DNA from 3 places in the Paenibacillus sp. FSL R10-2796 genome. Region 1 is predicted to be linked to each of the others. Evidence: riboswitches for the same ligand, from Rfam matches in the RefSeq annotation. Region 1 holds a riboswitch; each other region holds the start of a gene.

Region 1 (4,195 bases):
TTTATGAAGCTCTGTGAAGGTGCGTATAGTAACCTTGTCCGCCTCATTAGATTGTTCTAACAACATGGAACTAAGTACGTAGACTTCATTAGTATACTTTTGGACACACTCTGCAAATTTAGTACTGTAGGTGGACTCGGGAGGTAAGGGGTCAGGCATGGTGAAACACGATCCTTTCAGAATGAGAGATTTGCTTGAATCTATAATATAGAAAAGTAAGAGATTGATTTATTGATGAGATCAGCGGTGTCTGGTTCCGGGCAACTGTGTTTCTGCTGGGAGGTACTGGATAAAGCTTTGGAAGGTTTGTAGTAGAGCCGTTCACTTCTGGAATTGCTCCCCCCTGCTGCAACACTGTACAGACGCCCTTGCTGAATATGCCCTGCCAAGGATTTACCCTGGAGCTTGGCCTTTAAATCCTGCAAAGCACCCTGAACTAGCTCAAGCTTAACCTGCTCCCAATCTGAACCTTCGCGGCGGACCTTATCCAGCGCTTCCTCAAGACGGCAATGACAGATAGCCCGTAAAAAAGAACTCCATTTAATGAGATCGAAATTTTTGGTGTTGGCAGAGATCAGACAAGCCCCCCAGCTGCAACCTCCCTTACAGGTGAGTTTTAGAATACCATAACGGCAGCCTTCAGCCCCTTCCATTCCATAGTGGATAGGCTCGGGTTCATCCAATACAAATACTTCAATGCGGGATAGTCTGCGCTGGTCCATAGTAGGGTTCCTCCTTAGATTTCCAAAAGCTTTAAGTCTACATGATGAGTGACACTAGCCTTTTCTACACAAGCGAGCATTTCCATTTTATTCTCACAGACTGCGGTATGCTCTAGCCATAGTCGGAACTTCTCTTTCCGTATAACAGATAGATGTAAGGGAAAGGTGCTGCGGGATCTCAAGACATACCAACCGGCGCTTACATCTTTCCAAGGCTCCTTGAAGGCTGTAAACCACGGGAGTTTTTGGTGTGATGACCAATCCTGCTGCTGCTGTTGTTCTCGAATTTTTTTATATATCTCATATACAATCTTAGAGTCTAAACAGTCTTTACAAGAAGAAGGTGTGCTGAACTGGCGAAGGGCTTGGATCTGGTTCTGGCCAAATGCATAGCCTACAATGTACCTGTGATTATGTTCTTCGAACCACAAGGCCCCGAAACAAACGTAATTTAGACTTATCGGCTCAAGCAGCCCTTGATGTATCCCTAAATAATAGTGCTTCAAAACATTCACCCCATCCAGCGTGCTATCACCTAATAAGCTCAGGTAACGCAAAAACCGCAGCAAGAGGAGGACCTCTGCTGCGGTTTTGGATTACAGGCAGATATACCTGGGCCAAAGCGTGGCGGATCAAGGGTCTCTCTCTTTACGCTTACGAGGTTAGCTGTCGGATTCGGACGGTGAGAGTCGCCCTACCTATTGAGACTTATGCAGTCTCCTTTGGATTCACCCCAAGTAGGCCAGGTGGCCTGATGGTTCCCCCGTTCCCTGCGAATGCAGGAACTCAGCGTTGATTGTTTTTCATGAATTAGATTCAACCCGAATCATACTCTTTTCAAGATTTTCTGTAAAAAACGGAAAATGTTCTTTTAGAGCAATTTTAACCATATCCTGCCGACTACGACTGAAAAACGAGGTAAATAGGTATTTATGGCGTGTTATCGCGCCTCTTTCTCGCTCAGCCTCAGCTTCTTGCGTTTCTACCTATAATGGGAATTTGCAGTATTTTCGCTCTAAAAAGGTGAATAAAATCACATGGGTTATAGATAGCGATTAAACGCTCCAAACTCGAGTAAACAAGAGATATAGAGAGATTAGATATCAAGTAAGCGCTATCTAATGGGAAAATAGTTTTTAATTTGCATTATTTTGGCATCATTCAGGTTTTACAAGTCTTCGTGCATAAGAGTATGATTACTCCTGTTTCAACGACAATCGAATATTTGATCCGCTTAATTTCCGGTAAGGAAAGCGGGGGAACCAACAATCGGCAGCCGATGTGAGAGTCGGAAGCCGATTATGGGGTGAATCCTGTAGAGGGTGTGAGTGAGCTCGCATCTATACAGGTAGGGCGACTCTCACCGCCCGAATCCGACAGCTAACCTCGTAAGCGTATGGAGAGAGGATGAGTGCAATGTGACCGCTAGCGAGCCACAGAGGAGATCCTTTGTGGCTTTTTGCTGTGCTCTTAGAAGCAAAGCATTTATGGAGGCCTCCCCTAAGAGGTCGCTAAATTCATCATTAGCGGTATTTGTAAGGCAGCGTCTAATGACGTGACACAACCGAGCTTTAGGTTGTGCCCGAAAATGACGATAGGTCAACATCCTTTCGGAGATTTTCGTTGCCTCCTTGTTGTAAATGAGCAGGAGGAGAAAAAAAGATGACGGATCAGAATGAATATGTGCTTGTATGTGCGCCTACAAAGGCGGGAGAACATTTCATTAAACTTCTGAAGTTCAGGGGTATTAAGATGGCGGGATTAACCAACAATGTGGCTGAGAAAGCTTTACTTGAGGAGCTCGGGATTGAGCAGGTTATTCTAGTGGATACCCGCCATCAGAGCACTTGGTTTCGCCCATCGTTCCCGGTAGGCAGGGTATATCTGTTTGAGAGCAGCTTTCCGCTTTGCTGCCGCTATATTCAGATGTGCCGTACCTGGACGACACAGCCGATTTTTGTGATTACAAGTTCAATAAATCCTAGATTGGTCTATAAAAGACTTGGTGCGAGCTATGTAATCTATTCCCATAGTGGTGATGCTGATTTTCTAATCGATAGATCACCTCATCAAGGATAATGGAAGGAGTGCGGAAGATATGATGGATCTGTATATGGTGGCTTCGTTAGCTGTAATTTACGGGTTATTTTATGGCTTTATGCGCTGGTGCGCAGGTGTAGTTGAGGATACGGGGAGGGATAAGCTGTGATTCTAGTAATCGCTGTTACCCTACTGTTGTTTATATATCTGGTTTACGCGTTGATTCATCCTGAGAAATTTTAAGGAGGGGCATTCATGGGCATTTTGCAAATAGTCGTCGTAATTGTAATTCTCATCTTGCTGGTCAAGCCGATGGGAACGTATTTATATCATGTATTTTCTAACGAACCGAATCGTACGGATCGCTGGTTTGCAGGCACAGAGAAAGGTATTTATAAGCTGATCGGCCTGAAAAAACGGGACGGAATGTCCTGGAAGAAGTATGCACTCAGCTTTGTTTTAACTAATATCGTACTGGTTGCTTTCAGTTATATTTTTCTAAGATTACAGCGGGGATTGCCGCTGAACCCGAATGGAATTGCCGATATGGAACAGACGCTTTCATTCAATACGGTGATCAGCTTTATGACCAATACGAACCTGCAGCATTATAGCGGGGAGACGGGACTATCGTATTTTTCACAAATGGCAGTCATCACGATGATGATGTTCACGTCTGCAGCGAGCGGATTTTCTGTTGCGGTTGCTTTTGTCAGAGGGATTACAGGACAGAAATCAGTCGGGAACTTTTTCGAGGACTTCGTAAAAGCACATATTCGTGTATTCATTCCATTAGCTCTGCTAGTTTCATTGGTGCTGGTAGGATTGCATGTGCCACAAACGCTCAAGCCATCGCTTGAGGTCACTACACTTGAAGGCCAGACGCAACAAATCGCTATCGGTCCAGTCGCTTCTTTGGAATCAATTAAACACTTAGGTACGAATGGTGGCGGCTTCTTCGGAGCCAATTCAGCACATCCTTTTGAGAACCCTAATCCACTTACGAACGTTCTGGAGATTCTCTCTATGTGGATGCTGCCAGCCTCTTTGCCATATATGTACGGGTTGTTCGCTAAGAACAAACGTCAGGGCTGGGTGATTTTCACAGCAATGATGACCTTGTTCGTACTACTGCTGGGATTGAATTATTATGCGGAAACCAAAGGCAATCCAGCTATCAATGCGCTGGGGATCGAGTCTTCGCAAGGCAGCATGGAAGGTAAAGAGGTACGTTTTGGTATCCCGCAATCTTCGCTGTTCACTTCGGTAACAACGGCAGCTACGACAGGTAGTGTTAACAATATGCATGATACGCTGACACCGCTGGGTGGCATTACCCCTCTGGCCCTAATGATGCTCAACAACGTCTTCGGGGGAAAAGGTGTCGGACTAATCAATATGCTGATGTATGCCATCATGGGTGTCTTCTTATG
Region 2 (4,195 bases), 620 kb from region 1:
CATGAAATTGTTGTCAATTTGGTTTCTAGTCCGCTGGATGCTGATCGTATGGATTATTTGCTGCGTGATGCGTACTATACAGGTGTAAACTATGGAACCATCGATATTGATCGGATTTTGAGAATGCTTCGTCCTTATAATGGGCGGATTGTAGTAAAAGAATCAGGTATGCATGCCATTGAAGATTATTTAATGTCGCGTTATCAAATGTACTGGCAGGTATATTTTCATCCGGTGACGCGCAGCTCTGAAATTATTTTGCGTCAAATCTTCCGTAGAGCTAAAGAGTTGTTCCAAGAGGGGTACAAATTTCGCTTTATGATCGCTCCGCTGGAAGATCTCTTTCGAGGAGAAGTAACAGTGAAGCAATATTTAATGCTTGATGAGGCACTGGTACAGACTGCTTTTATGCAATGGACCCTTGAAGAAGATGAGTTATTAAGCGACTTGTGTACCCGTTTTATTCATCGTAAACTGTATAAATATGTAGAGATCGAGAATTTGGATACAGATATGATTACGGAAATCCGCAGCAGTTTTGCGGGAGCGGGACTTAACCCAGAATATGACTTAGAGATTGATTATCCGACAGATTTGCCTTATGATGTGTTCCGTCCAGGAGCAGCCTTCGACAATAATCAAATTTTACTGCTTGATCGGAATGAGCAATTGCGGGAAATTTCAGAGGTATCGGATATTGTGCGCTCAATAAGCGGGATTCATCGTGGCAGATATCACCTATATTTCCCACAGGATAAGCTGAAAAAAGCCCTTACACGGTTGCCCTCTTCTGTAGCAGAGATTTTTGCAAAATAATACAAATATTTATGGAACTATTGATAAAAACAACAAGGAGTGAGCTTTAAAATGTATCTGTTCGACACTCATACACATTTAGATGCGCCTCAATTCGACGAGGATCGCGAGGAAGTTATAGCTCGTGCAGTAGAGGCCGGAGTTAGCAAGATGATCAATATTGGATTTAATCGGGAAACGATCCCTTCAACGATGAAGCTGGCTGAATCTTATGATTATATTTATGCAGCGGTGGGCTGGCATCCACAGGATGCGATTGATATGAAAGAGGGGGACCTCGATTGGATCGCCTCTCTTTGCAGCCATGAGAAAGTGGTGGCCATCGGAGAGATTGGGTTGGATTATTATTGGGATACCTCTCCCAAGGATGTGCAGCAGGAGGTCTTCCGCAAACAAATTGGACTAGCCCGTGAACTAAAAATGCCAATCTGCATACATGACCGTGATGCCCATGAAGATGTCGTACGGATTTTACGGGAGGAAAAAGCAAATGAAATTGGTGGCGTAATGCATTCTTTCTCAGGCAGCTGGGAAACCGCAAAAATGTGTCTAGATCTAGGATTTCATTTGTCATTTGGAGGACCGATCACGTTCAAAAATGCCAGAGTGCCTAAAGAGGTGCTTGCACAGACGCCATTGGACCGATTATTGATCGAAACAGACGCTCCATATTTGACTCCACACCCCTTCCGAGGCAAGCGAAATGAGAGTGCTCATGTGAAGTTAGTAGCAGAGGCTGCGGCTGAAATTAAAGGGTTAACATGGGAAGAATTGGCTAAAATTACGTATACGAACGCACTGGAACGATTTGGGATTGTCTGAAAACAGGAGTAAAACGGGTGAAAAATAGAGAATGGCCGATATATTAAACTTTTTTAATATAAAAACGGCTGATTATTACAATATTTTAACCATATATTTGCGTAAACGTGGTTGAATCGTCCTTTACAACATGCATCAAAACAGGATATCATCTTTTCAGTGATGTGAGCTGTTGTTATTGTGACAGCCATTGATTCATGGATCGTCTCGCTGAGTCTCCGTATGGAGAACGGGGGAACCAATATTGAACTGCCGCATGCCTGTATCTTGAATACGACTAGGAATTGCCGCAGAACAATATTTGATTTCTTCACGTGGTCTTTGGGGTGAATTTAAGGGCAACCGCCGTGAGCGGGTGACCTGAAATAGGGCGTCTCTCTTTCGTCCGAACCCGACAGCTAACCCCGTAAGCGCAAGTAAGAGAGGCAACCTCGTGCACAAACATTCCCGCGTATTCTGACATCGGAGAAGCCACGAAAGAGTCCTCAAGAGAACTCTTTTTAGGCTTCTTTATTTTTGAATAAACTGAATGTTGCCCGCATACTGTTATATAACAGGTGTGGGAGTAGCTGTGCCGAGCAGGCGATCCATGAGCAGGAGACGCTAAGTTAATACGTGCGTATCCTGTGACAATCTCAAATAGTTTCGTCAAAGAAATTCAGTCCTCATGATATACAAATTGACGACGAGGCTATGTAAGGAGGATGGAGAGAATGGGCTTATTCCAACCAGAGGTATCCCATGATTCGCAGTCATCCAGCAGGTCTTTCGCATTACGGTGGGAGCAAGTAAATACTCGCGTACTTTTACTTGCAGGTGTGATTTCAATCGCAATCGCGCTGTTAATTCTGCTGTACGTACACGGTCAAAGTAATAAACAATTAGTTTTAGTAATAGACGGGCAAACACAGACACTTGAAACGCGAGAAGCACTTCTTGGTGATGTGTTGGAGAAAGAGCAAATTTCGCTGCAGCCGCATGATGAATTATCTTTAGGTCTGAGTGATGAAATAAAAGACGGTGACCGTGTCGTTATCAATCGTGCGCAGAAATTTAGCCTTACTGCGGACGGAGCAACAAAAACGTTATATACGACCGAAGACACTATCGGTCAAGCGATTGACAAACTGGGTATCAACCTAGAAGGCTATGATAAGATTTTTCCTTCGTTAGACACCACCATCTCTGCTGACATGGAGATTAAGATCGTTCGTATCAACAAGCAAACGGTACAGCGAACAACTAACTTACCTTTCCGTGTTATTAAGACAGCAGATCCCTCCCTTACTGTGGGAACAGTTAGAGTGGCACAGGCAGGCAAACCAGGCGTCATGGTTCAGCATATTGAAAAGATCTATCAAGACGGAGAACTGGCCTCTATGCGCATGATCGGCAAGGAAGTACAAACGGTAACAAAAGATAAGATCATTGCCGTTGGTACTAAAGCACTTCCTAAGCCTACTGTAGTTGCTAAAGCTACAACAACTTCCAAATCAAGCACTACCTCCAAAACGACTAAAGTTAGCGCTAAGACTAAGAACGTCACAAGCAAGGCTGGCGTAGACTTTGAGTACAAGAAGATGATTAAGAACGTCTCCATGACAGCTTATTCGTCAGAAGAGCCAGGGATAGGTACTAAAACTGCCTCCGGAACACGCGTAACGGAAGGTCGTACAATTGCAGTAGATCCGAATGTAATTCCTATTGGCTGGTGGGTTTATATCGATGGGCTTGGATTCCGCCGTGCAGAGGATACTGGCGGTGCCATTAAAGGCAATAAAGTGGATGTCTATTATGATTCCCTGAGCCATGCTCGTAATTTCGGCCGTAAATCACGTACCGTTTATGTGATTGGACCTGTGAAACCAGAGCTTAACTAGAACTGAAGCTTTTGCAAAAAATCCTTTGATAAGCTATAGTGATGATAACCGTTAAGGAACGCTGGATGATCATTTCGTTGATCGCAGAGCAACCGCTCATCACTTATACATTCTTTAACCAAAAGAAGAGGAGCGAATCCTCTTCTTTTTGCTTTTTTTGGAAGGAGTCAAGAAATATGATTAAGGAATTAATCGTCGTTGAAGGCAAAAGCGATACCGTAGCCATTAAGCGTGCTGTAGAAGCGGATACCATTGAGACAGGCGGCTCTGCTGTAAACCGGACTGTAATTGCTAAGATCGCGCTTGCTATGGAACGTAGAGGGGTTATTATTCTTACGGACCCGGACCATGCTGGGGAGCGAATTCGTAAAATCGTTTCAGCGAAGGTGCCGGGCTGCAAGCATGCTTTTATTCCAGAGAAGGACGCAACTCGAAAAGGGGATATCGGTGTAGAGAATGCATCGCCAGAGGCGATTCGTCATGCGCTGCGTAATGTACATACCTCTTTTGAAGGAGCACCTGCTTTGATTGGTATTGATGATCTTATGGCCGCTGGAATGCTTGTACACCCTCGGGCTGCTGAAAGACGTATGGCGCTTGGTAATTTGCTTGGAATCGGATATTGTAACGGCAAACAGCTGTACAAGCGGCTGGCGATGTTTGGGATTACGCGGGAG
Region 3 (4,195 bases), 2.0 Mb from region 1:
ATGTTGCGAATGAAAGGTATCCTGCGTCAGGAACAAATTCAGCATCCGGGAAAGTCGGAACTCCCGATAGTCCTGCCGAGCCCGGCAATAACCATAGATGTACCAGTTGCTATATTTAAAATGAAGCTTTACTGGTTCCATTTCACGGGTTGTACGTTCATTTTTTACACTGATGTAATCAAAACGGACAACATTTCGTTCCGCAATAGCCGCACGTAAAAGAGGAAGTGCGTCAGGATCCGTACGCCGGGTTTCAAGATCCACCGCGAGACTAGAGGTCTGTGGCTCCGTTCCAATCGTTTGCAGCCGTTCAATGGTTCCTTGCGTATGCTCATCTTCAAACACGGAAGAAAGACTGTTAAGTACAGTAATCAGAGAAGTGACATCATACGAACGGAGCAGGCTTTTATCCATTTTATATCCGTCCATGATGCCATATCCACCTTTAGTACCCTGATACGATACGACCGGGATGCCAGCGGCACAAATCACATCGATATCCCTATAGATTGTTCGCTGGGAAACCTGAAACTCTTCAGCCAGCTTGGAGGCAGATAAAACTTCGTGGTTCAATAGTTTATAGATCATAGAAATCAATCGTTCCAATTTCATGTGTGCATTCCCACCCATTAGTCCATTTCGTGTTACAGCGTGATTATATCATAGATTTTTTCGGGCTAATTTTGGGCGGGAGGAGTTTTGTTGTTGGTGATGAAGAAATATCCTATGACAGAGTCTGACAGAGTTGATTAATCTATTTACAGATTAAATCCGCAGGCTCGCCTGATAAATCATTAACAGAAATAATAGCATCGTTTTTTTTCACAGGTGGGGTCCAATATTGCTCATTCCCAGGCAGGTCATCGAACCATTCGGCGTCCTTTGGACAATCTAGAATCATAAACTTTCCGTATTCCTGATCTCTGGATTGATGGTATTTGAGATAGGCTTTTCCGTTATCAATGGCGAGAATTTCTATTTTTCCTGAGGTGTGGCTCATGGATAAGCGTACTCTTTTGCCAAGTCCTGAGGTTCTGGCTTTGGCTTCTTCTACAATTTGATAGACTTGCTCGAGCGGTAATACGAAATCCCGGTTTCCGGCTACGGGCCGGTTCACAAAGAAGTAGTAGGGTGTAACGCCAGCCCATGAAAGCCGGTCCAGTAGTTCCCCTAAAATAACGGGATCATCGTTGATGCCTTTGAGGATGGGGGTCTGATTTACGACAATTGCCCCTGCGTTGTGGAGAGCTTTAAATGCTTTTTTGGCTTCAGGTGTGATTTCACGAGGATGATTGATGTGCGCCATAACATAGATTCGTTTGTCTTCGGTAGAGTAAGTACGAATCAGCTCCAGCAGTTCTTCGTCTTCAGAGATCCGCATCGGATTAAATACGGGAATTTTGGAACCCAGTCTAATGATCTTAACATGCTCAATGCTTCTTAGATTTTCAATAATGGATCTTAGCTTCGGTGTGGAGAGAATTAAACTGTCCCCGCCCGTAAGAAGTACGTTGTTAATCTCCGGATTATTTGCGATATACTCCAAGCCCGGAGAGACATCAGCCATCGCCTCTTTCACGTCATTTCGGAAAAGACGCTTACGGAAACAGTAGCGGCAATAAGCCCCGCAGACCTCGGATACAATCAGTAGTGCAGTGGTTCTATACTTGTGCTGACAACCAGGTACCACATAATTCGTGTCCTCATCGGAGGCGTCCCAGCGCCCATACTCCAGCAGTTCACCTTCGTTAGGAATAACCAGCTTACGGATGGGATCATTTGGATCATCCCAGTTAATTAAAGACAGATAGTAGTCATTTACACGAAAAACAAATTTGTCCGTAATTTCTTTCAGATTCTCTTTTTCCAGCTCAGACAACATAGCTATTTTGTTAATATCCGTGAAGTACTTTACCTTTTGCACGTACATCTCTCCTTTGTCTCGTAGTGTGAGAAATGAGGGAGCCTTAGTGTCAAAGGCCAATCTACTGCCAGCAGGGTCCAAAAAAGCACGAAAAGAGACCCTTAGCAAGGGTCTCTGGTTATGTAAATAACATGGAAAGCAGACCCATCCACTGCTGACGAGGTTAGCTGACGGACTCGGGTAAGATGGTACCCTACATTCTAATGCTCAATGATTCGCCCCAATTAACTGGTTCCCCCGCTTTTCAACTGTAAAAGTTGGAAATTAAGCGTAGATAAAGTATACCCTATCAAGTTTTGATAAGTCAAAAGAGAATCCTAGATTCACTTTCAATTGTTAGCGCTACTTCCGCCGAGTAGTTTAGGCAACAGCGTTAGCAGCTTCTCCCGGGTTAACGCATCACTAGAGTTCCATTTGCTTCCGTCGAGCAGATAAACATGTCCCTGACGTACTGCCGGGAGATTGTTCCAAAGTGAACTGTCTAGTAATCGTTCCATCGCAGCTCGCGAGTCTTTGCGTTCCGGAATGAGCATGAAGATATGATCTCCGGCGTAGGCAGGCAGTCGTGTTGGATCAACTTCGGCGAACCCTAACTCTTCGTCCAATATGGCCTGGATCTCTTCGGTCGGTTGTAAACCACATGGGGCATAAAGCGCAGTGGAGAATCCGGACATTCCCATAGCATACAGATGATCTCCATGATCATAGACCAAAGCAGAGGCGGTTTCTCCAACTTGGAGGGTTGTCGTGTAAAGCTGCTGCCACATGGCAGCGTTTTTGATTGTGAATGACTCCAGCCATGCTTCGGCTTCGCGCTGTTTACCTAGCCAACTGCCTAGTGTCCGCATTCGTTTGTCGAGAGATGCAAATGAATCAAAGGTGAGTGTCGGAGCGATACCAGAAACTGCTCTGTAGGCTCTTTCATCACTATTTGCCAAAATGATCAAATCTGGGTTTAGGGAAGCGGTCAACTGCGGGTCCAGTGGAAACCCGACGTTGGCGAGCTTCTTAAGCCGATGTTTATAGACGCTGTTCCGGGCGAACGCTTCATCTCCACCGATAGGCTTTACGCCTAACGCGAGAAGGTCGCCAAGTGTTTCGCCATGATAGACAATACGTTTCGCTCGCTCTGGAATCTCCACCTCATGACCCGTCCAATCCTTGACGGTAAGCTTACGACCTTTCTGATGTGCATATTGTCCGGGTGTAACTCCGGTTTTTTGCCGAAAGCGGCGGCTAAAATAGTATTCGTCCGAGAAGCCGACCAGTCTGGCGATTTCCCGCAGTGGTTCAGTCGATTCCTGCAGGAATCGTTTGGAATGATTAATGCGCAGATCCGTCAGGTATTCAAGCGGCTTTTTACCCGTAAGCTGCTGAAAGATCGGTGTATATTGCCAGATTGATATTCCCGCCAGTTCAGCTAACTGCTTCACGGTGATACTCTCTGTATAATGCTCCTGAATGAATGTTATGGTCTTTTCTACGGATTCCGTAGGACTTGGCAGGTGTTTGGAAGGGTAATTATGCTCAAAAAGTAGCAGCAGCAATTCTTGGAATTTTAATTGTCGCTTGAATTGTTGTACATCATCGGTGTTATTCCTGTTCATGAGCAGGTCTTCGACTAGTCGGATTACCTTGGTGAACGGGTGCACAATTAACTCCCGTCTGCCGGAAAGCAGCTCTCCAGAATATCGTTTAGGATCCTCGGTTGTATAAATTGCTGTAAAGGTGATGAGGTAATAATACAACGTCAGCTCCTGGTTGTCCGTACTATAGGAGATTCCAGGAGATAGTAGATAACATTTATCCGTACTTAGTATCACGCTTTGATCATCGAGGTTCAATTGTCCGTTCCCTCCAGTAAATATGAGAAGGGTATAGTCCTGGGTTGTACGCGTTATAGAGCTTGAATCGGCAGCTTGAATCATCAGTTCGGCCTCGTTTAGCTGAAATAGCAGAGAGTGGAGTGGGGGGCAGGACGATGATGTATGCAGCATGGGTTCAGCCTCCGTTCATTTGGTGAGAATGATTATCAATGAATTCATTGTATATAAAAAAAAGAAGCATATCAACAGCTGTTGACATGCTTCTTGCAGTTTTTTATCAGCCTTGTGTTAAACTCTTCATCACAGAAGGTTAATTCATATTCAATAGCTGTGGAATTTCGCCAAGCAGCCATTCTCTTGTTGTCGCATCACTTGAAGTCTTCATGATGTCTTGTGTATAGACATATCCGTTCTTGACGGCAGGAAGGCTCTTCCAGATAGGGCT

The links. Region 1 has a riboswitch for cyclic di-AMP ahead of NST58_RS03135 (hypothetical protein). Riboswitches for the same ligand answer to the same signal wherever they lie in the genome.
Region 2: linked by a shared signal. The riboswitch ahead of NST58_RS00190 (3D domain-containing protein) and the one ahead of NST58_RS03135 (hypothetical protein) in region 1 are both predicted to bind cyclic di-AMP.
Region 3: linked by a shared signal. The riboswitch ahead of NST58_RS11870 (KamA family radical SAM protein) and the one ahead of NST58_RS03135 (hypothetical protein) in region 1 are both predicted to bind cyclic di-AMP.

What each region holds. Positions count from the first base shown of each region.
Region 1 is NZ_CP150178.1:662,069-666,263, forward strand. Features, by position in the region: gene NST58_RS03120 (hypothetical protein) at 1-159, opposite strand, end outside; gene NST58_RS03125 (hypothetical protein) at 201-722, opposite strand; gene NST58_RS03130 (hypothetical protein) at 737-1,291, opposite strand; cyclic di-AMP (ydaO/yuaA leader) riboswitch at 1,360-1,524, opposite strand; cyclic di-AMP (ydaO/yuaA leader) riboswitch at 1,944-2,133, shown strand; gene NST58_RS03135 (hypothetical protein) at 2,385-2,801, shown strand; gene kdpA (potassium-transporting ATPase subunit KdpA) at 3,018-4,195, shown strand, end outside.
Region 2 is NZ_CP150178.1:40,257-44,451, forward strand. Features, by position in the region: gene NST58_RS00180 (HD domain-containing protein) at 1-816, shown strand, start outside; gene NST58_RS00185 (TatD family hydrolase) at 868-1,638, shown strand; cyclic di-AMP (ydaO/yuaA leader) riboswitch at 1,837-2,066, shown strand; gene NST58_RS00190 (3D domain-containing protein) at 2,352-3,518, shown strand; gene rnmV (ribonuclease M5) at 3,695-4,195, shown strand, end outside.
Region 3 is NZ_CP150178.1:2,673,200-2,677,394, forward strand. Features, by position in the region: gene NST58_RS11865 (YafY family protein) at 1-612, opposite strand, end outside; gene NST58_RS11870 (KamA family radical SAM protein) at 755-1,924, opposite strand; cyclic di-AMP (ydaO/yuaA leader) riboswitch at 2,064-2,205, opposite strand; gene NST58_RS11875 (AraC family transcriptional regulator) at 2,254-3,921, opposite strand; gene NST58_RS11880 (ABC transporter substrate-binding protein) at 4,061-4,195, opposite strand, start outside.